DNA from 2 places in the Gordonia sp. PDNC005 genome. Region 2 is predicted to be linked to the other one. Evidence: riboswitches for the same ligand, from Rfam matches in the RefSeq annotation. Region 2 holds a riboswitch; the other holds the start of a gene.

Region 1 (6,146 bases), 820 kb from region 2:
CTACACGCTCGATCACTACGAGACGTTCACCAAGATCCGAGGCCCGTCCGCATGAGCATCGACGAGTTCGTCCGCACCGGCGTCGTGGGCGTCACGCCGGCCGTGCCCTCACTCTTCGGCACCGGGGTCGTCGCGCGACGAGTCGACGCCACCGACATCAGCACCGTCGACGACCTGCTCGACGCCTTTGCACTTGCCTGGGACTTCCCTGATCACTTCGGCTTCAACCGGGACGCCCTCGATGACTGCATGCGCGATCTCCCCATTGACCTGCGCACCCCAGAAGGCACTGCCTCCACCGGCTACCTGACCGTTGTCGGCCACGGGGATCGCTTGCTGGCGGCCGAGGCGGACGCCCTCGAGTGGTTCGCCGAGTCGGTCGAGTTCTGGCACGAGCACCACCGCGCCCACGGGCGGTCGTTCGCGGTCCTGCTCGTCTCCGACGCTCCCGACACCGTCCGCGACAGGTGGTCCGGGACAGGGGTTTCCATCGTGGCCGTCTCCGGGAGAGACTGAACGTCATGCGGTTGGCCACCTGGAATGTGAACTCGATCCGCGCCCGGTCAGAGGATGTCGTCGCGTGGATGACCAGGCACGCCGTGGATGTCCTCGCCATCCAGGAGACGAAGTGCTCCGACGATCAGTTCCCGGTGATGAGCTTCATCGCCCACGGCTACGACGTCGCGTTCCACGGAAGCGGCGGCTACAACGGTGTCGCCATCGCATCCCGTGTCGGCCTGCAGGATGTTCACCTCGGCTTCGACGGTGAGCCGGAGTACAACGGTGTCCGCGAGGCCCGAGCGATGTCGGCGATGTGCGGAGACGTCCGCGTGTGGAGCTTGTACGTCCCCAACGGACGGGCACCGGGCGATCCGCATCTCGCGTACAAACTCGACTGGCTCAACACTCTCGCCGGAGTGATGCAGTTGGAACTGACACACGACCCGGCCGCCCAGATCGCGCTCGCAGGCGACTGGAACGTTGCGCCGACCGACGACGACGTCTGGGACGTCGACTACTTCGCCGAACGAACGCACACGTCGGACGCCGAGCGTGGCGCATTCCGCGCGTTTGTCGACGCCGGGTACGCCGACAGCGCGGCACCGTTCACGCCGGGCCCCAACACCTACACGTTTTGGGACTACACCGCGGGCAGGCATCAAAAGAACGAAGGCATGCGGATCGACTTCGCTCTATGCTCTCCTGCGTTGAACGACCGCGTCCACGACGCCTTCATCGACACCGCCGCTCGCGCCGCCAAAGGCGCCAGCGATCACGCACCGGTCGTCCTCGACCTCTCCTGACTTCCCGCCCCTCCCCTTCGGAAGCTCGCCGCCTAGCGGAACGAGCCCGCCCCACTGCTCCCCGCAACAAGCTCGCCCCACTGCTCCTTACAACGAGCTCGCCGTACTGCTCCTTGAGCGAGCGGAGCGAGTCGAAAGGTGTTGACCCGCAAACCTTTCGACTCGCAAGCTCGCTCAAGGAGCAGTAAGAACGAGATCGCTCAAGGAGCAGTAGGAGCGAAACCGCTCAAGGAGCAAGAGGAGCGAAATTCACGCACGAAGCAGGAGATGCGAAACTCGCTAAGCGCATTGCGCACGGCTTCTCAACGAGCAGTGGGAGCGATCAGGCGAACGGCTTCCCGACGCGCCAGTACGCACGCGACTTCACGCCGCCGCGCCCGAGCTTGAAGTCCGCGCGGAACGCCGCGGTGACAGCACGGGTGCTCGCGGCGTCGAGCGCCACCCACGCGTGCGCGCCCGACGCGTCGAACGCCGCAGTCTTGACGGCCTCGAGGAGTCCCTGCCCGTCGCGCTCGCGGCGGACCCAGTGAACGGTGTCCTGTGAACGGGCACGCAGCGGCAGGTCACGGTCGTCGTCGTGGGTGTACTCGAACCAGAGAGTGGCAGCAACGCCGGTCCCGGTCGCAGTGAACGCGTCGAGCAGGGAGTTGACGGCGGCAAGCGAGGCGGTGTCGCCGGCGAGCAACCATTGAGTGGGAGCCGGGTCGGGCATGTCGAACTTGCTGACCATCACGGAGACGGACAGCTGGTCGCCGACCTCGGCGTTCTGCGCCCACCGAGCGGCCGGTCCGTCATGGAGGGTGAACTCGAGATGGAACGTGTCGGTCGCCGGGTCCGGATCCACAAGCGTGTATCCACGCTGGTGAAGGGCGCCGTCGGACGGGAACCATCCACGAACCCACATGGTCGGGTGCACGGGGATCTCGGCCAGCAGGCCGCCTCCGGTGAATCCGAGCCGCACGTAGTGCTCGGTGACCGTCTCCACGCCGGTCACGGTCAAGACGAAGTCGTCCGCGCGGAACGCCTTCATGATCGCGCCTTGCCAACCGCGCGACGGCTGCTTCTTCTCGCTCATACAGGCCCACCTCCTTAGATGAGGTAAGCCTAACCGACCCCTCAGGCGGGAGCGAGAGCAACTACGCCGGGATGCTCGTCGACGTATCGCTTGGTGAACGTGCACAACGGCCGGACACGCAGACCCTGGTCTCGCATGTACTCCATGGCATTGCCGGTGAGGCGGGTGGCCAGACCGTGTCCGGAGTATTCGTCGTACAGCACGGTGTGCAGGATGGTGGCCGTCTGTTCCCCAGCGTCGATGCGATAACCGAGGACCCCAACGAGATCGCCTGCCACCCAGAGTTCGAACCGCTCACGGTCGGGATTGTGGACGACTTCCGATATCTGCTGCAGCAACGACCGCGCCGAACGATGCGGCGGGTGATGACGATGGTTCCCGAGACGGTTCCTCAGATGCATGACACCTCCTGTGATGACAGTCACAACCTTACGGTCGCGTAACCATGTGTCGCAAGTCACATCAGTCACATCTGCATCACGTTTAAGCGTCAGCCCGGGCTCTGCCCGGAGCTCAGCGCCATGACGTACGCTGACCAACGTGCCCCTCTTCGCTCCGGCGAACAACGGCGAGCACACACAACTACACACGCGGGGGCTCTCACGATCCGAGGGCTGAGATGGCGACTGGCGGTCGTCGACCGCTCGAACCTGTCCGGGTAATGCCGGCGTAGGGAGGAGAAGTCATGGGCACACCCATGTCTGCAGACAGCGTCACCACAGGCCCGATCCAGGGCAGCACCAAGGAATACCTGCACGTCGACGAACTGCGTGTTCCGCAGCGCCGCGTGCACCTGACCAACGGCGAGCACCTCGACCTGTACGACACCTCGGGTCCGTACACCGATTCGACCGTTGTGATCGACGTCGAGGCCGGTCTGGAGAGAACCCGCGACACCTGGACCAGTCCCGCCCCCGTCGACGGTGTCGCCACCCAGCTCGCATGGGCTCGGGCGGGCGTGATTACCCCGGAGATGCGCTACATCGCCGCCCGCGAGGGCGTCGACGTCGAACTGGTACGCAGCGAAGTCGCGATCGGCCGCGCGGTGATCCCGGCGAACCGCAAGCACCCGGAGTGCGAACCGATGATCATCGGCAAGGCCTTCGCAGTGAAGGTCAACGCCAACATCGGCAACTCGGCGGTCACGTCGTCGATCGCGGAGGAAGTCGAGAAGATGGTGTGGGCCACCCGCTGGGGCGCCGACACCATCATGGATCTCTCAACGGGCAAGGACATCCACGTGACCCGCGAGTGGATCATGCGGAACTCCCCCGTTCCCGTCGGCACCGTGCCGATCTACCAGGCCCTGGAGAAGGTCAACGGCGATCCGACCAAGCTCACCTGGGAGATCTACCGCGACACGGTCATCGAGCAGGCCGAGCAGGGCGTCGATTACATGACAGTGCACGCGGGAGTCCTCCTGCGCTACGTGCCGCTGACCGCGAAGCGTGTCACGGGCATCGTCTCGCGCGGCGGATCGATCATGGCGGCGTGGTGCCTGGCTCACCACACCGAATCGTTCCTGTACACCCACTTCGACGAACTGTGCGAGATCCTGGCACGCTACGACATCACGTTCTCGCTGGGTGACGGCCTACGCCCCGGGTCGATCGCCGACGCCAACGACGAGGCCCAGTTCGCGGAGCTCCGCACCCTCGGCGAACTGACGAAGATCGCCAAGGGCCACGGCGTCCAGGTGATGATCGAGGGCCCGGGCCACGTACCGATGCACAAGATCGCCGAGAACGTCCGCCTGGAAGAGGAGTGGTGCGAGGAGGCGCCGTTCTATACGCTCGGTCCGCTCGCCACCGACATCGCACCCGCGTACGACCACATCACGTCGGCGATCGGCGCCGCGATGATCGCGCAGGCCGGTACCGCGATGCTCTGCTACGTCACCCCGAAGGAACACCTCGGACTGCCGAACAGAGACGACGTGAAAGTCGGCGTCATCACCTACAAGATCGCCGCACACGCCGCCGATCTGGCGAAGGCGCATCCACGGGCACAGGAGCGGGACGACGCCCTCTCGAAGGCGCGATTCGAGTTCCGCTGGACCGACCAGTTCAATCTTGCGCTCGATCCCGACACTGCCCGCGAGTACCACGACGAGACGATGCCCGCCGAACCGGCGAAGACTGCACACTTCTGCTCGATGTGCGGCCCCAAGTTCTGCTCCATGCGGATCTCGGCCGACGTCCGCGCCTACGCCGAGGAGAACAACCTCGTCACCGCGGACGACATCGATCGGAAGATCGCTCAGGAGATGGCCGCGAAGTCCAAGGAGTTCGCGGCCGCGGGCAACCAGGTGTACCTGCCGCTGACCGAGGTTTCGAATGACGGGGTCTCGAAGGAAGAGGTCGCCGCACCGTGACTGATCTGCTGCCCACCGCTGTCCCCGGCGATACGCCGGTCCGCGTCATGACGATCGCCGGGTCCGACTCCGGCGGCGGCGCCGGAATCCAGGCCGACCTTCGGACGTTCGCGCTCCTCGGGCTCCACGGCTGTGTCGCCGTGACCGCGGTGACCGTCCAGAACAGTCTCGGGGTCAGCGGTGTGCAGACGATCGACCCCGATGTGGTGGCCGCGCAGATCCGGACGGTCACCTCCGACATCGGGCTGATGGCCGTGAAGACGGGGATGCTGGCGACCGCCGAGATCATCTCGGCGATCGCCGACGCGTGCACCGAGGTCGGCATCGGCGGCGGAGGGGTGCCGCTGGTGGTCGACCCGGTGTGCGCGTCGATGCACGGCGACCCCCTGCTTGCGGCCGATGCCCTCGACACCCTGGTGGGACGCATGTTCCCACTGGCCGACATCGTGACGCCGAACCTCGACGAGGTTCGGCTCATCACCGGTATCGACGTCGTCGACGCCGACACTCAACGAGCGGCCGCACGAGCGCTGCGAGATCGTGGCGCACGGTGGGCGTTGGTGAAGGGCGGGCACCTTCGCGGCAGTGACCGCAGCCCCGACCTGCTGTTCGACGGTGACGACTACATCGAGATCGACGGACCTCGAATCGACACGGCGCACGATCACGGAGCAGGTGACACCCTCGCGGCCGCGATCTGTAGCGCGCTGGCCCACGAGTACTCGGTGCCCGACGCGGTGGCGTTCGCAAAGGGCTGGGTGACGCGCGGCCTGGAGTCCGCATACCCGCTCGGCGCAGGCCACGGCCCCGTCAATCCCCTCTGGCGCGTCGGCTGACCGACTCGCCGCCCCCGTGCCCAAGCGACTGTCCGCTGTTCCTTGAGCACGCGACTGTCCGCTGTTCCTTGAGCGAGCGGCTCTCCACTGTTCCTTGAGCGAGCGGCTCTCCACTGTTCCTTGAGCGAGCGGCTCTCCACTGTTCCTTGAGCGAGCGGAGCGAGTCGAAAGGCCAGCATCAACAACCAGGACGCCTTTCGACTCGCAAGCTCGCTCAAGGAGCGGTGGGCTCGACCGTCGCGCGAGAAGCAGGACGATCAGCGGTTCTGCTGGCGACGGATCTCGTTCTTGGCGAGGGAGTTCTTGTGAACCTCGTCCGGGCCGTCCGCGAAGCGGAGGGTGCGGATCGCCGCGTACGACTCCGCGAGCGGGAAGTCCTGCGACAGGCCACCTGCGCCGTGCGTCTGGATCGCCTTGTCGAGAATCCACTGGACGGTGCGCGGAGTGGCGATCTTGATCGCCTGGATCTCCGTGTGCGCACCCTTGTTGCCGACCGTGTCCATCAGCCACGCAGTCTTGAGGACCAGCAGCCGCAGTTGCTCGACGCGGACCCGCGA
Region 2 (6,146 bases):
TTGTGAAAGGCGCTCACCGCGTTCGAATACCTGCTCACACCCACCGCAAGACTGTCGACGACGGTCACGCGGTGACCCGCAGCCGCCATCAGTCGCGCCAGGTTGAGCGTCAGAAACGACCGCGCGAAAGTGATCAAGACATGTCTGCTCGTACCAGAGGCCACAGATACACACTAGACACTCCTCACGTACGGCCGGGTAATGTGGGCAATCGATCAACAGCGGGATCGTCACTCGCACGGTGGGATTGGGGAATTCTTCGTTGTTCGCAATCGGAATCATCGCGGCAGCCATGGCGGCAGTCGCGTACGGCGTGTCGACCGTGCTGCGCGCACTGGGTGCACGTCGCGTCGCGCTCGAAATGCGCGAAGACGGTAAGAACGACGTTCACCCGCTCGAAGAGGGCGGCGCCGCGCCGTCTGTCTCGTCGACGATGTCGACCATCGCCGACCCCGCATTCATTCTCGGCACGCTGATGGTGATCGTCGGCTTCGGCGGCGGCGCACTCGCGGCGCGTTTCCTTCCGTTGTTCCTGGCACAGTCGATCGTGGCGGCGAACCTCGTCGTCACCGCGCTCCTCGGCACCCTGCTGCTGAACATCACGCTGCACACCCGCGACTGGGTAGCGATCTGGCTTGTGGTCCTGTCGCTGTTCATGCTCGGCGTCTCGTCATCCCCGCACGCGCACGACGCGGCGTCCCGCGACTTCCACTGGGGTCTGCTGATCGCGACCTTCATCGTCGCGGCGATCGCCCTGATCGGTGTGTACAAACTCGGCAAGTACGCGGCCATCGTCGGCGGCGCCGCATCGGGTCTGCTGTTCGGCATCATCGCGATCGCGGTGCGCGTCCTCGACGGACTCGAGCCGTTCGACCTGGTCACGATACTGACGGACCCCGCCGCCTGGTCGATCGCCGTCGCAGGCGCCGTCGGCTTCTTCGTTCAGACCGTCGCCCTGCAGGTGGGAGCGGTCAACGGCGTCACCGCGTTGCTGGTGGTCGGCGAAACTGCGGGCCCCAGTCTCATCGGCGTCGCATTCCTCGGAGACGCCGCGCGAGAAGGCCTCGGATGGCTGGCCGTTGTCGGCTTCGTCGGCGCAGTCGTGGGAGCGGTTCTCGTCGCCTGGTACGGCACCGGCGACCCTGACCACTTCGGCGAGGCCCCACCCGAGAAGGGCGGCTGGCGCCGCGGCCGCGAGCAGTCGGAAGCCTGACTCAGTCGCGATCGGGGCTCGACGCCTGCGCCCAGAAGCGCTTCGGGATGCGCCCCGCACATGATGCGAGCCGCCCCGCCTTGACCGCGTGCGCCATCGCCTCCGCCATCAACTCCGGATTCTCCGCGCGGGTGACGGCACTCGCGAGAAGCACTGCGTCGCATCCGAGTTCCATCGCGAGTGCGGCGTCGGAGGCGGTCCCGATTCCCGCGTCCAGGACAACCGGCACACTCGCGCGGGACACGATCATCTCGATGTTGTGCGGATTCGCGATCCCGAGACCGGTCCCGATCGGCGCACCGAGCGGCATCACGGCAGCGACGCCCGCATCTTCGAGACGGAGCGCCAGCACCGGGTCGTCGTTGGTGTAGGCCATCACCACGAAGCCGTCGGCGACAAGCGCGGTCGCAGCGTCGACGAGTTCAAGCGAGTCGGGCAACAGAGTCCGGTCGTCGGCGACAACTTCCAGTTTCACCAGATCGGTCTCGACGGCCTCGCGGCCCAGCTGCGCGGTCAGCACGGCCTCGGCAGTCGTGTGACATCCCGCGGTGTTCGGGAGCACCGCGATGTCGAGCCTCCGCAGGAGGTCGAGGACGCCGGTCCCGGCCGTCGGATCCACCCGACGCATCGCGACTGTCGTGAGTTCAGTGCCGGAGGCTACGAGTGCACGTTCCAGGACGGCGAGGTTCGACGCCCCGCCGGTGCCCATGATCAGCCGTGACGAGAACTCGCGGCCCGCCACGACAAATCCGTCAGCCACCCTGCACCGCCGTCAGAACGTCGACCTCGGCGTAGGCGCCGATCTCTTCGTCCCAACGCGTCTTCGGCCGCACCACACCGTTGACGGCGACAGCGACGCCGGTGTCCGGCAGATCGAGGTGCGCGAGCAGTGCAGGTACGTCGACAGGTCCGTCGAGGACGACGGTGTCGCCGTTGACTGTGAGTTCCACGGGATTCTCCTTCGTTGAGGGTTCAAGCAAGCAGGCAGGCGACACGGTTCGCCGTCCACGGCGCGAGGGCTATTCCGTTGCGGCCGTGGCCGGTCGCAACGATCACGCGGTCGTCGATCCGACGGATCACAGGAAGTCCGTCCACGGACGACGGGCGGATCCCGGCCGCGGTCTCCACCAGTTCGTAGGTACGCAGGCCCGGCATCAGTTCGCCCGCGTCGGCGAGCAGGTCCGCGACTCCCCCTGCTTGCGGAGCACGATCGTCCGGCCCGACGGCCTCGTACTGGGTTGCGCCGACGACTACTCCGTCGGCACGCGGGACGACGTACAGTGGTCTGCCGTGCCAGCGGGCTCGGATCACTCGAGCGGGCGGCGGCACCGCCCACCGAGTGCGACGCAGGCGAAGAATCTCGCCTTTCTCGCCGCGCATCGGTAGTTCCCCCACGGACGCTACCTGCGGAGTTCCCAACCCCGCGGCTACGAGAACCTGATCGCCCGGGACCGCGGCGGCGTCGGTGATTTCAGCAGCAACGAACCGGACTCCCGCTCCCCCGGCAGCGGACCTGAGCGCGTCGAGCAGACGTCGATTGTCGACAGCGCCCTCCCCGGTCGCGAGGTATCCGCCCGCGGTGTTTCGAGTGAGCGCGAATTCGACACGACGCATTCCCGCCGCAGATTCGGCGTTGATCGTCGCATCCGGCAGCTGGGCGCGCACGAACGCGACCTGGTCGTCGAGCTCTGCGAGATCGGCGCTCGACGCGGCGACCAACAGGCTGTCGTCGGCGACCCGAACGGCGGGGTCACCTAGACGAGTCAGGAAGTCCGGCCAAGCGGATGCCGACTCCGCGGCCACCGCGAGCAGAGCGTCTTCACCTGGCCTGGTCTCTCCGAAACAGCCGAGCATTCCGCCCGCGACGTGCGCGGCACGGCGCTGTGTCCCGGCGTCGAACACTGTCACCGACCAGCCGCGATCTGCTGCCGCCAACGCACACGACAGCCCGATCACTCCGCCGCCGACAACAGAGAGGTCACGTCCCACGATGCATCCCTTCGCCGGCATTACCCGGATCAGGTCAGACGGTCAGCGACGGCCCGCGTCGCACTCTCAGCCCGGCGCCCCGGACTCCCGTGTCTTCACACTTCCGCCGCCCAGCCTACCGTTGACACCATGCCCGCCGACCCGCGCACCGCTCTCGCCGACGCCCGCCTCTACCTGTGCACCGATGCCCGCCGCGAGCGCGGCGACCTCCTCGACTTCATCGCCGAAGCCGTCGCCGGAGGTGTCGACATCGTGCAACTCCGAGACAAGGAACTCGACGCGAAGGAAGAACTCGAGATCCTCGCCGCGATGCGGGGCGTGGTGCACGCGGGCGGCGCTCTGCTCGCCGTCAACGACCGCGCCGACATCGCACACGCCGCGCGGGCCGACGTCCTCCACATCGGGCAGGACGACCTGCCGCCGGCCGCGGCGCGTGCCATCGTCGGACCCGATGTCGTCATCGGCCGTTCCACGCACGACGAGGACCAGATGCGCGCGGCAGCCGCCGACCCAGATGTCGACTACTTCTGCACCGGCCCGTGCTGGACGACGCCCACCAAACCCGGCCGCGCCGCGACCGGCCTCGGCCTGGTGCGGGCCGCTCATTCGGAGTCCGGCGGCAAACCGTGGTTCGCGATCGGCGGAATCGATCTGGACCTGGTCCACGATGTGGCGGCCGCCGGCGCGTCACGCATCGTTGTGGTGCGTGCGATCACTGACGAAGCGGATCCACGCGGGGCCGCTACCGCTCTCCGCGGTGCGGTGCTAGGCTCGTCGACACTATGACGTGGAAGCTCCTGGTAACCCGCCGCAGCGGGGTCTGATTCGACCGACCCCCCGCTGCGGGTTCGTCGTCTTCCACCACTTTCGTCGGTCACGAAATCTTCGACCGAAATGAACCGACGATATGCGTTCCATTCAGATCCACCCGACATCGTTGACCCCGTACGGGCACGGCGTCCGCCGACTGCCCGCCTGGTTCCCACCGGAGGCGGCCACGATGACCACTGCCAGCTTCAACAACACTTACGCCCCGACCGGCGCGATCGCCCTCGACGACCTTCGGGTCGAGCCCGGCGCCGCCGACATGGTTCGCTGCACCGCCCACATGACGGTCGCCGCACGCACGGTCAGTCTCGAGGCGACCGCGGCGGGCACGATCGGCGCGATGACGTCGATGCTCTACGACATCGGCGCGGGCGTCGAGATCATGTCGTTCTACCAGCAGACCGAAGGCGCGGAGATCATCACGTATCTCCTCTGCGACCGTGACGGCGACCGCTGCTGGAGTTACGGCCGCGGGCGGACTGGCGACGAGTCAGCAGTCAATGCGCTCATCTCCGGGGCCAATCAGCTCGCGAAAGGCTGAGCCGTATCTGCTTCCTTGAGCGAGCGAAGCGAGTCAACTGGCTGTTCAGGGTCTGAATCGGAGACGGTCAGAACCGGAGACGATCCACGAGCGCGGGCCAGGCCAGGGCCAACCCCGGGTGCAGGGGGAGGTCGGCGACCGACGCGGAGGGCACCCAGCGCAGTTCCGCCGACTCGCCGTTGGCGACGGTCGTGATCTGATGTGCGGTCCGAGCGATGACCGTCGTGTACGTCCATCCGCTCGACGCCCGGTGGGTGACCACCGAGTCGGTCACCTCGAGGTCGGACGCGGCGATGCCCGCCTCTTCGTGCGCCTCGCGAACGGCGGCCTGCTCGACGGTCTCGTGGGAGTCGCGGGCACCGCCGGGCAGGCCCCAGGTGCCGCCTTGGTGCGACCACACCGCACGGTGCTGCAGCAGCACGGCGACACCGTCGCCGCCTCCGTCGAGGGGTGCGGTGAGCAGGAGTCCCGCAGCACCGTGACGTCCCCAGTAGCGCTGTCCGTCAGCGTCGAAGACCCAGCCGTCGCCGTCTCCCTGCACGATGTCTCCTTCGCCGTCCGCGGGTGATCGCCCGACTCGCCCATCACGCTACCGGGTCCTCCCATGCGGACGAAGGGCTGCGGACTAGGCTGGGTTGAACCGAGGGAAAGGGACCGCAAGTGACCGGCCAGGTTTCGGGTGTGCGCTCCGCGCTCTCGCATGCCGGTCGGACTGTGATCCCCGACCGGGTCACTCCGGGACCCACTCTGCGGCAGGTGATCGCAGACCGCAGGGAGATCGCCGCCATGACTCGGGAGCGCGTGGCATCCCCGCTGGTGACGCTGCGTTTCTACGCGACGACTACGCCTGGGAAGCTGGTCATCATCCTGCTCGCGATGATCGTCGCCTGCGGTCTCACCGGGTGGTACTCGTCGGCTGCATTGACCTCTCGCAGTTCCACCCTGTCGTCGTTGATCGATCGGAGTGAACCGCAGGCCGAGGCCGCCGAAGTCCTCTACAGCTCGCTGTCGGTGGCCGACGCGTCCGCCAATTCGGCGTTCATCTCCGGCGGCCGCGAAACGCCCGAGCTGCGGGCGAACTTCATGAACTCGATCGCGACGGCGTCCACGGCGCTGATCGCCGCGACCGACGGCTACCGCGAAGGCGCGGCCCCACACACCGAGGACGAGGAGTCGGCCCGCGCCGACCTGAACACGTTGGCGGTGAAGATCCCCGCCTACACGGGGCTCGTCGAGACCGCACGCACGAACAACCGGCTCGGCTACCCGGTCGGCTCGGCGTATCTGACGGTCGCGTCGTCGTTGATGCAGAACACGATCCTGCCGGCGGCACAACGGCTCTACGAGCAACGGTCGGCCGCCATCTCCGAACCGCAGCGCACACTGACGGTCCCCCCGTGGGGTGTGTACGTCGCACTGTTCCTGATCATCGGCATGCTGCTGGCCACAGGCCGCTACCTCGCGAGACGGACACGGCGTCATTTCAACATCGGGTTGATCGCCGCGCTCACGGCGATGATCCTGGGCACGGTGTGGCTGCTCGCATCCGGTCTGATGTCGGTCGCCGCGGCCAAC

What was found. A riboswitch is a leader RNA that binds a small molecule or an ion and turns the genes downstream of it on or off. The one in region 2 is predicted to bind thiamine pyrophosphate.
Region 1: another riboswitch for thiamine pyrophosphate. It lies ahead of thiC (phosphomethylpyrimidine synthase ThiC); the one in region 2 lies ahead of JVX90_RS16985 (FAD-dependent oxidoreductase).

The regions. Positions count from the first base shown of each region.
Region 1 covers NZ_CP070351.1:76,725-82,870, reverse strand. Annotated here, with positions in the region: gene JVX90_RS00525 (ribonuclease domain-containing protein) at 1-55, shown strand, start outside; gene JVX90_RS00520 (barstar family protein) at 52-516, shown strand; gene JVX90_RS00515 (exodeoxyribonuclease III) at 522-1,304, shown strand; gene JVX90_RS00510 (siderophore-interacting protein) at 1,627-2,379, opposite strand; gene JVX90_RS00505 (GNAT family N-acetyltransferase) at 2,421-2,780, opposite strand; TPP riboswitch at 2,960-3,069, shown strand; gene thiC (phosphomethylpyrimidine synthase ThiC) at 3,065-4,753, shown strand; gene thiD (bifunctional hydroxymethylpyrimidine kinase/phosphomethylpyrimidine kinase) at 4,801-5,589, shown strand; gene JVX90_RS00490 (acyl-CoA dehydrogenase family protein) at 5,847-6,146, opposite strand, start outside.
Region 2 covers NZ_CP070351.1:3,520,447-3,526,592, forward strand. Annotated here, with positions in the region: gene JVX90_RS16965 (ATP-grasp domain-containing protein) at 1-164, opposite strand, end outside; gene JVX90_RS16970 (EamA/RhaT family transporter) at 263-1,213, shown strand; gene JVX90_RS16975 (thiazole synthase) at 1,215-1,973, opposite strand; gene thiS (sulfur carrier protein ThiS) at 1,966-2,163, opposite strand; gene JVX90_RS16985 (FAD-dependent oxidoreductase) at 2,186-3,223, opposite strand; TPP riboswitch at 3,192-3,303, opposite strand; gene thiE (thiamine phosphate synthase) at 3,332-3,988, shown strand; gene JVX90_RS16995 (hypothetical protein) at 4,110-4,571, shown strand; gene JVX90_RS17000 (NUDIX hydrolase) at 4,639-5,112, opposite strand; gene JVX90_RS17005 (hypothetical protein) at 5,232-6,146, shown strand, end outside.